One region of the Catenovulum sp. SX2 genome, then DNA from elsewhere that is predicted to be linked to it. Evidence: predicted binding sites of a transcription regulator. Region 1 holds the regulator's gene; each other region holds the start of a gene.
The links. The regulator LexA, encoded in region 1, represses DNA repair genes until DNA is damaged. The targets are predictions, from matches to a motif close to TACTGTATNNNNATACAGTA.
Positions count from the first base shown of each region.

Region 2: a site for LexA is predicted at 1,907-1,926, ahead of ACMZOO_RS02465 (SulA-like leucine-rich domain-containing protein). Genes of this name have one in related genera too.
Region 3: a site for LexA is predicted at 1,587-1,606, ahead of recA (recombinase RecA). Genes of this name have one in related genera too.

Region 1 covers NZ_CP182493.1:1,663,325-1,666,611, reverse strand. The annotation lists gene plsB (glycerol-3-phosphate 1-O-acyltransferase PlsB) at 1-1,365, opposite strand, end outside; gene lexA (transcriptional repressor LexA) at 1,529-2,152, shown strand; gene coxB (cytochrome c oxidase subunit II) at 2,523-3,287, shown strand, end outside.
Region 2 covers NZ_CP182493.1:559,746-563,032, forward strand. The annotation lists gene purM (phosphoribosylformylglycinamidine cyclo-ligase) at 1-351, shown strand, start outside; gene purN (phosphoribosylglycinamide formyltransferase) at 354-1,004, shown strand; gene ACMZOO_RS02460 (DUF3108 domain-containing protein) at 988-1,719, shown strand; gene ACMZOO_RS02465 (SulA-like leucine-rich domain-containing protein) at 1,953-2,369, shown strand; gene ACMZOO_RS02470 (2OG-Fe(II) oxygenase family protein) at 2,524-3,287, opposite strand, start outside.
Region 3 covers NZ_CP182493.1:1,549,750-1,553,036, forward strand. The annotation lists gene ACMZOO_RS06525 (glycoside hydrolase family 43 protein) at 1-283, shown strand, start outside; gene recA (recombinase RecA) at 493-1,542, opposite strand; gene ACMZOO_RS06535 (hypothetical protein) at 1,702-2,514, opposite strand; gene ACMZOO_RS06540 (CinA family protein) at 2,788-3,285, opposite strand.

The DNA.
Region 1 (3,287 bases):
TAAATGTAACCATGACTCTTTTTTCTTCTTTTCACCTTTTAATTCACGCAAATAAGTTTTTACTTCCATGACGTGCTCGTAACCTATATATACAGGAACTAAGGTGACAGGACGCTCAAGGTTTCTCAGCATGGTTTGCACTGTCATAGCCAACATGCCGGTTTTCGGTTTTAACAAACGCCCTGTGCGCGAACGGCCCGACTCAGGATAAAACTTGATTGCATAACCTTTGCTAATGAGCTGGGCTAAATATTCACGAAATGTCTCTGAATAAAGTTTATTGCCGCGGAATGAACGACGGATAAAAAATGCACCGGCGCGACGGAATATTGGGCCCATAGGCCAAAAGTTTAAATTAACCCCTGCTGCGATATGTGGTGGTACTAAACCTTGGTAATAAATTACATAAGTGAGCAGTAGGTAATCCATATGGCTACGATGACAAGGTACATAGATAAGCTCATGACCATCTTGTGCAAGTTTACGTACAGCATCGCCATTTTTCACTTCAAGACCAGAATAGAGTTTGTTCCAAACCCAAGTCATAATACGATCAAGCAGTCTAATGTGGCTTTCACGATAATCGGCAGACATTTCGTCCAAATAGGATTTTGCTGTTTGACGGGCTTTTTCGATTGGAATATTTTTACTTTTCGCTTCGTCTTCAATCGCTTTTTTTATAACAGGGGACGCTAATAACGAGGTAATTAAATTATCGCGTTGCCATAAACGCGGCCCTGCCATAGCAAGACGTTGGCGCTGGAAGTGAAAACGCGCAACACGTAACAATTTGTGGCTGATTTCATCATCTGAACCATAGTTTTCAACAACATGACGAATGGATAGCGGTTCATTAATTGAAATGAAGTTATCTCGGCCGGAAAACAACACTATAAAGAACTTTTTCAACCAGCTAGGTTTTCTTTGGTCGTTGAACAAGGTTTTTATGTTATTGGTTTCAACACCCGGTGAGCGCCCCCAAGCGACAAAACAAGGCACAAGTTTGGCGTCTAAATCTGTGTTGACTGTATGTAAATCCAATACGGTTTGTATTTGTGCTTTCGCGTCGGTTTCACCAGACGATTTTTGTAACACAGGTTGTAATTTATCTAAACACACGTAGCGGCGAAACAGCTGCTCACCAATTTTTACCGGCTTAAATGGGCTAGGTAAACCTGCTTTACTACAGGCTCGTTTTAACACCAATAAATCGGTTATCGAATCGTGTTTTAATACATAAAATATTGGCTGTGTACCACAGTCTTGTGTGAGCTTATCAAACTGGCCTAATACCAATTTTGACTTTGTTAACAAGCGTGTGGGGTATTCAATTAAATAGCTGAATAGCTTTTTGTAGTCAGTCATCTAATAACAAGTAGAAAAAAATTTGCCGTTATTGTAGCACGGCAACTTATTATTTGGTTAGCTTCGGATTTTGCAAATGTTGGATTAAATTCAGCTTGAGCTTGTGTTTTTATCTAGCCTGTATATACTAACAGTACTTTGTACTGTATGGATAAACATTGTTATGCGCCCACTCACGCCAAGACAAAGCGAAATATTACAGCTGATAAAAGACAATATTCAAGAAACTGGCATGCCACCAACGCGTGCTGAAATAGCGAAAATTTTAGGTTTTAAATCACCCAATGCTGCGGAAGAACACTTAAAAGCGTTAGCGAAAAAAGGTGTGATTGAGATTATGGCCGGTACCTCACGTGGTATTCGCTTAGTTGCCCAAGATGGTGACTTAGTTGAAGAGGAAGGTTTACCGCTAATTGGCCGTGTAGCGGCTGGTAACCCAATATTAGCAACTGAACACGTTGAACAACACTATAAAGTTGACCCTGCATTGTTTCGACCAAATGCAGATTTTTTACTGCGTGTACACGGCGACAGTATGATAGATGTTGGTATTTTAGATGGTGACCTATTGGCTGTACATAAAACTCAAACTGCACAAAATGGTCAAGTTGTGGTAGCTCGGGTCGAAGATGACGTAACTGTTAAACGTTATCAACAAAAAGGCCATAAAGTTATTCTAATTGCCGAAAATGCTGATTTTGCACCAATAGAAGTTGATTTAACCACTACACCTTTTGCAATTGAAGGTTTAGCTGTTGGTGTTGTTAGAAGTACAGGTGGCTTCTAAGTTTTATTTTTCCTTTTTCTCCTTTGTGTAATAAAGAAGAGTGTTAAGTGGTTATTTACCTTGCACTCGCCTTTATTGCTATGATCTTGCCGCTTGCTGTTTTTTCCTTTCAACTAATATCTAATAAATTCCCTCGCTTAATTGTTAAAAAATAAAAATATTTTTGTTTGTTATTGGATCTAATGCAAATCATTGTCTATTTTTTATTCATAACCTATGCAAACGCATGTTTGTATACGCAGTAATAAAATAAAACTAATGTTGTATTAATTGATGTGGGAATCGTTGCGCTAACAATCTAACTTCTACACGCCAATTGATCAGCAAAAAACAAGGAGTTTTAGCTGTGGTCAAAAGAGTTGTTGCATTTATCTTCGCTGTTATAGCGTCTAGCTTATCTTTTGTATGTTTAGCTTCAAACGAGCGGAGTGATCTAAACTTGCCGGTTGGGGTAACAGACATAAGCCAAAAAGTTTATGACTTACATATGACGATATTTTATATCTGTATCGCCATTGGGGTTGTGGTTTTTGGTGCAATGCTGTGGGCTATGGTATTTCACCGTAAATCAAGAGGGGTGAAAGCGGCCAATTTTCATGAAAGCCTAAAAGTGGAAGTGGCATGGACTATAGTACCCTTTTTCATTTTGATTGGTATGGCAATCCCAGCTACAAAAACCTTGTTTGAAATGGAAGACGCTTCCGAGTCTGACATTAGCATTGTCGTGACAGGCTCACAGTGGAAATGGCATTACAAATACCTAGATGATGACATTGAGTTTTATAGTTTGATGTCGACCCCAATGGAACAAATCCAGAATAAATGGGTAAAAGGTGATACCTATTTACTTGAGGTGGATAAACCTTTAGTCATTCCAACCAACCGCAAAGTCCGTTTTTTAATGACTTCAGATGATGTAATTCATAGCTGGTGGGTGCCTGATTTTGCTGTGAAAAAAGATGCAAACCCTGGTTTTATTAATGAAGCTTGGACTCGCGTAAACGAGCCCGGCATTTACCGAGGTCAATGTGCTGAATTATGCGGTAAAGATCATGGTTTTATGCCTGTAGTGGTCAAAGCTTTGCCACCAGAAGAGTTTGATGAGTGGATGGCTCAGCAAAAAGCGCTTAAAGCT
Region 2 (3,287 bases), 1.1 Mb from region 1:
AAGTCTGTACTTAAATTGTTAGAAAGCGTAAAAGTAAGTGCAATTTCGCACATTACTGGTGGTGGTTTCTGGGAAAACATTCCTCGCGTATTACCTGAAAACACTAAAGCTGTGATTGATGCTAAAAGCTGGCAGTGGCCTGAAGTATTCAAATGGTTACAACAAGCTGGTAATGTTGAAACGCACGAAATGCTTCGCACCTTTAACTGTGGTGTTGGCTTAATTATTTCAGTACATGAAGATGACGCTGAAGCAGCTTTAGTTAGCTTACGCCAGTCTGGTGAAAAAGCTTGGATTATTGGTCACGTTAGCGAAGCGACTGACGAAGAAGAACAAGTAGAGATGATCTAACAGTGTCAAAAAATTTTGTTGTATTGATATCTGGCAGTGGTTCTAACCTACAAGCTTTAATTGATGCATGTGAAAGCGGCCTAATTGATGGCCGCATTTCAGCTGTTATTTCAAACAAAGCAGACGCTTATGGTTTAGTAAGAGCAGAAACCGCCAACATTCCTACCCATACTTTAAGTCACAAATCTTTTGCAAGCCGTGAAGAATATGACATTGAACTTGCCAAACTTATTGAAAGCCATCAACCAGATTTAGTGGTACTTGCTGGTTTTATGCGAATTCTAACTGCAAACTTTGTGCAAAAATTTGTTGGTAAAATGTTGAACATTCATCCATCTTTGCTGCCTAAGTACCAAGGATTGAATACTCACCAACGCGCATTAGATGCTGGCGACAAAGAACATGGCGTGAGCGTGCATTTTGTCACCGAAGAGCTAGATGGTGGGCCTGTTGTGTGTCAAGCAAGTATTAGCGTGACTGCAGATGATACAGCTGAGACACTTGCACAACGTATACATAAAAAAGAACATATCATTTACCCACTCGTGGTAGATTGGTTCTGTAAAGGTAAATTAACCATGCAAAATGGAGCAGCTTGGTTAGACGATAAAGTTTTACCGGCAACCGGGATACAGTATGTTGAAGAGAATTAGTGGTTTATCAATTTTTTGTGTTATCTCCAGTGCATTAGCCTTTAATGCATCGGCTCAAGCTGTTGAAACGCAAGCACTGACGCCTTTTACCGCCAAATATAAGGTATCAAAAGGTCGACTGAATTTAGGTAGTGCTAAACGACAGTTATCACAAATTGGCGAAAACCGCTTTACCTTCTCTTACTTCTCGGATTTATCTTTACTTATTTTAAGCGACCACAGACGCGAAACCTCAGAGTTAGTTGTTAATCAACAGCAAGTAAAACCTCTGCGTTATTTATTTAAACGCGAAGGCACAGGCAGTGATAAAAGCACCACTCTCGACTTTAGTAATGGTCAAGTGTTGGATGTTGAAACAGACAAAAAGATTGAAGTAGCTTCTGATATCCAATGGTACGACGAAGTCAGCTATCAGTTGCAGCTAAAACTAGATTTAGCCGCAGGCAAACAAGAAATGTTCTACTACCTAGTTAACCATAAGAAAAAAGATAAACTTTATCATTTTAAAGTGGTTGGCGAAGAAGTGATCGAAGTGCCGGCAGGCAAAATTGAAACAGTAAAATTGCAACGTATTAGAGACGACAGTAGTGATCGCGTCACTGAATTTTGGTTAGCGCCTAAACTTGGTTATTTGTTAGTGCGAATTCGCCAAGAGCGAGACGGCAGTGAAGTTGCTGACGCACAACTAGAGCAGTATGTGTTTAATCCACTGTAAACATACAGTAGTTTAGAATACAAAAAAGGCGAGTTTAACTCGCCTTTTTTGTATCCGAGATTGACTAACCTAGCTCCCCTGCCCTCAAGCCAATAAAATCAATATATAGATACAAATTAAATAAACATATAAAAATTAATTATACCTGTTTAATTAACCAGTAGTTGACCTGTATAAAACATCAGTATACTGTATATATATACACTTTACTGGATAAGAAAACAGGTGCTGCTATGAAAACTTTTATTGCGATTAAACCAAACCAACCAATTCAAATGTGTGCAACCAGCGACAACCAAGCCGAAACAGTTACTAAACGCTTTTGGCAAAAAGTAGCCCGTATTCAAGAAAATAAACGTTGGCTGTGTGTAGTAGCGCCACAGAGTATGCCTTCACGCCAAGAGCTAGAAGAAATGGGCGTGCAGTTAAATAAAATGTTGGTTATCCACCAAAATAAAACTAAAGCGATAGAAACCATTATCAAAGCAGTTAAGGCTGGTAAATGCAGCACTGTAGTTGGCTGGGTAGATGAATGCAGCAGCTTACAATATCAGGCGCTCACTGCTTTAGGCGCACAAAATAACTGTAATACCCTATTGGTTAAAGCTGATAGCCAAGCTAAAACAAACACAGTAAAACAAGCAGCTTAATTACTTTATTTGTTAGGTTATAGCTGAGCAAAATTGAGCTCATAGCCCCCAAAATCATTTCTGTATCAGGTAAGTTTGTTGCGCTTCACTTGATATAAGCACCCAGTTTTTAGTGCATTTGCACCTCTCACCCGGCCAGTTTACTGGCCTTTTTTTACTCTACACCTAACTCTTTTAATCTTTGTTTTAAATAACTTCCTGCTGTATATCTTTCAGATAAAACCACATCAGGTCTTGCATGTAAAAACAGAGGCATGGATATACGTGATTGAGTAGTTGCTTCACCCGTTGGGTTTACCACTCTATGTGTGGTTGATGGGTAATAATGTTCACAAGCTTCTTGTAACATATCGCCAGTATTAATAATTAAATAACCGAATTCTGCTGGTACATCTAACCAGTGACCGTTTTTATCTTTAACCTGTAAACCTGATTGAGTCGCAGCGGGTAATATGGTGAGTAAATTAATATCTTCATGTGCAGCTGCACGAATCGCCCCTTTCGCTTCTGTACCGGCAAAAGGTGGATAATGCAAAATACGCAGCATGGTCATATCTGAGTCAACAATCATATTAGACAGTGGCTCACTGAGCTTTTCAGTTATATGCGCTGGTGTATATTGCTCAACCCAAGTTAACAAGGTACAGGCAAGTTGATTGGCTTGTTGGTAATAAGTGAGCGTATCCGCTTTAAGGTTTTCAGGACATTGACCCCAAGGGTAAAAATGGAAGTATTCTTTGATGTCTTTGACTGATGCGCCCTTAGCAGTTTCAGCTTTTTCGGTTGAGAAAAAACCATCTTGGCGATCTTTATTAAAAGCATAATCGAACTTAGTTTCTGAGCTATAAAACCCTTGCCATTGTTGATATAAATGGGTGACTTGCGCTTTTTCTAAAGGATGATTTTTTAAAACCGCAA
Region 3 (3,287 bases), 110 kb from region 1:
ATTATGGGCTGACGCAGATGCTGATTTAATGGATAAAAGTTCTTGGAACAAATCACAAGAGCCAGTATTTTCAACTAACGAAGCCGTTAAACGTTATGGCCCAGGTCACAACAGCTTTACAGTTGCAGAAGATGGCAAAACCGACGTGTTAATTTACCACGCTCGTACTTATAAAGAATTAATCGGTAACCCATTAACAGATCCTAACCGTGACGCACGCGCTCGCGTAATTACTTGGGACGAAAATGGCTTCCCGGTATTCGGTCAAGAATTAGCTGACTAATAGCCTAGCAGTTTATTAGTTTTAAGTGCCGCTCTGGCGGCATTTAAATTTTTGCCATAATACAAACTGCATAAAACAAAAACGCCGCACTCTAATAAAGAGTGCGGCGTTTTTTATTCTGCTGTCAGTGCCATATCAAATCCACTTAAAGCACCTGAAGGGCAAGACTACAATCTCGCATCTTCAAGTATCAAGCAGCTTGGGTATCTTTATTCGTCCGTAGCTTCTGCAGCAGCTTTATCTTCAACTGCGTTAGCTGCATCTTTTTTCGAAGGTAATAATAAGCGTTGACGTAAAATACCTTCAACTTCTTGTGCCATGTCTAAATTCTCTTGTAAGAATTTAATACAGTTAGCTTTACCTTGACCAATACGATTGCCATTGTAGCTGTACCAAGCACCTGATTTGTCGATTAAACCTTCTTTAACACCTAGGTCTAATAACTCACCTTCTTTAGAAATACCTTGGCCGTACATAATTTGGAAATCAGCTTGTCTAAATGGTGGAGCAACTTTGTTTTTAACCACTTTAACACGCGTTTCACTACCCGTTACTTCATCACCTTCTTTCACGGCACCAGTACGACGAATATCTAAACGCACAGAAGCATAGAATTTAAGTGCATTACCACCAGTTGTGGTTTCAGGGTTACCGAACATAACACCTATCTTCATACGAATTTGGTTAATGAAGATACAAAGGGTATTTGATTTCTTAATGTTCGCTGTTAATTTACGCAAAGCTTGCGACATTAAACGCGCTTGCAAACCAACGTGTGCATCACCCATTTCGCCTTCAATTTCAGCTTTTGGTGTTAATGCAGCTACCGAGTCAACTATGATTACATCTACTGCACTTGAGCGCACTAACATGTCAGCAATTTCTAATGCTTGCTCACCAGTATCAGGTTGAGAAACTAATAATTCGTCGATATTTACGCCAAGTTTTTCTGCGTATACTGGGTCAAGTGCATGCTCAGCATCGATAAAGGCACAAGTTTTACCTTTTTTCTGCGCTTCTGCGATTGTTTGTAACGTTAGTGTTGTTTTACCAGATGATTCAGGACCGAAGATTTCAACAACACGACCACATGGCAAACCACCTATACCTAGCGCAATATCTAAGCTTAGTGAACCAGTTGAAATACTTTCAATGTCCAATGCTGAGTTGTCACCCAACTTCATGATCGAACCTTTACCAAATTGGCGCTCGATTTGTCCTAATGCTGCACTAAGGGCTTTTTGTTTGCTGTCGCTCATTTAAGAAATCTCCGACTAGGTATTCGTTAAGTTGGGTTTAAGTATACTGGTTACTCATACAGTATCAAGTTTTTTGTTGGAAATTTTTTGCGGGGTGTTTGTTGATGGGTGCAATGGTCAGATGGAAACAATCGCTTTGTCGACATTTGCAACTAGGCACTAATAATATTCAGCGTGAAAACTATAAATTTCTTGCCGATAATGTCTGGGTTGTATCGCATGCCTAAGCCGAGTTTTGTAACCTATAGACCTTAAGTAGTTTGGAATATAACAATGTGACCACCACCCTTTACCGCTCAGGTCTAACCCTTTGATTGGGGATAAATCTATTTCACAGGCAGTCATACTACATTTCACATACAGAATATCTAAATGAGGACATGTACTCGCAACCCACTTTGATAAGTGTTTTGTTAATTGCATTGCTCGGTGATCTTCAAAGTTACCCTGAAAAAACAAACTGTCGTACCAAGCTCTTGGCACAGTTGGAAATTTCAAATATACAGGGCTGATAGGAAAATTAGTTGCAGAATAATCTTTGTTTGTAGGGGGGCGGTCTTTTAAACCAGGTACTTCTCGTAGCATAAATTCAGGGACGTCTTTAAGCCGGGCAAGAGCTTGTTCTAGCGGGACGTCAACAAGCTCTTTTGTCACCATTGCTTTATGGCGCTCTTGCTGTAAAAAGGCTTCAATACTCATGGCATCATCGTCAACGAATGCTTTTTCTTCCGTCGCTGGCTCATGCTGCTTATTCAAATGCTGGTTATGGTTAGCTTTGTGCTCAGTAGAAGCGTCTGTCGGATGTTTCGATTTCTCTTTTACTGGCGAGTTAGCAAGGGTTGTTTCAGTATTATTGACACTAAAATCGTGAATCAGAGGTTTGTTTATTGGTTCAGCATTAGGATAGAGGGCGACCAATAAACCAATGATACAAACTAGAACCACACACAATAGTGGTTTAAACACTGTCATTGATATTCCCTCTTAAACATTAATGATATTAAGACGCTACCGAGTATTCCCACCCAGCATAGTTTGGCAATTAACTTTAAAAGTTTTGAGCTCCAAAAACCAATTACTCAGCGATAACATTGGTAAAAAGTTCGTCAGCAATAACTTAGAGCAAAATTTCTTTTTCATGGATGAAAAAGCGAAGCGTACAGGGATTGTATTCACAGCGGTTTTGCGAAAGTTATGCTGTCGTGCTTTTGAGCATATTGCACATAACCACTCAGCGACTTGTTATCACTCGGTTTTATCCAACAAAACTTCAATTTTTTCCAATGCATATAAAATAGCCTGCTGCCGAACTGCCGCTCTATCACCATCAAATACTTTATGTTCACACAACGCACCTTGCCCTTTAATTTGCCAAGCAAAATGCACTAAACCTACAGGTTTAGTATCGGTTGCCCCACCCGGCCCAGCAATACCACTAGTGGTTACCGCAATATCAGCCCCAGAGTTTTGCAACACACCGGCAGCCATTTCCGCAACCACTTGCTCACTCACAGCACCATACTTTTCTAAAGTATCAGCGGCCACGCCTAGACAATTTTCTTTGGCTAAATTACTGTAAGTCACCCAACTTTGGGTAAAATAGGCAGAACTTCCGGCGATTTCGGTTAAAGCATAAGCAATCCCACCGCCAGTACATGATTCAGCGGTTGCAATGGTTAGCCCTTTCCGCGTTAAAATAGCGCCACAGTTTTCAGCGGCTTGAAGAATTTCAGTCCAATACATGC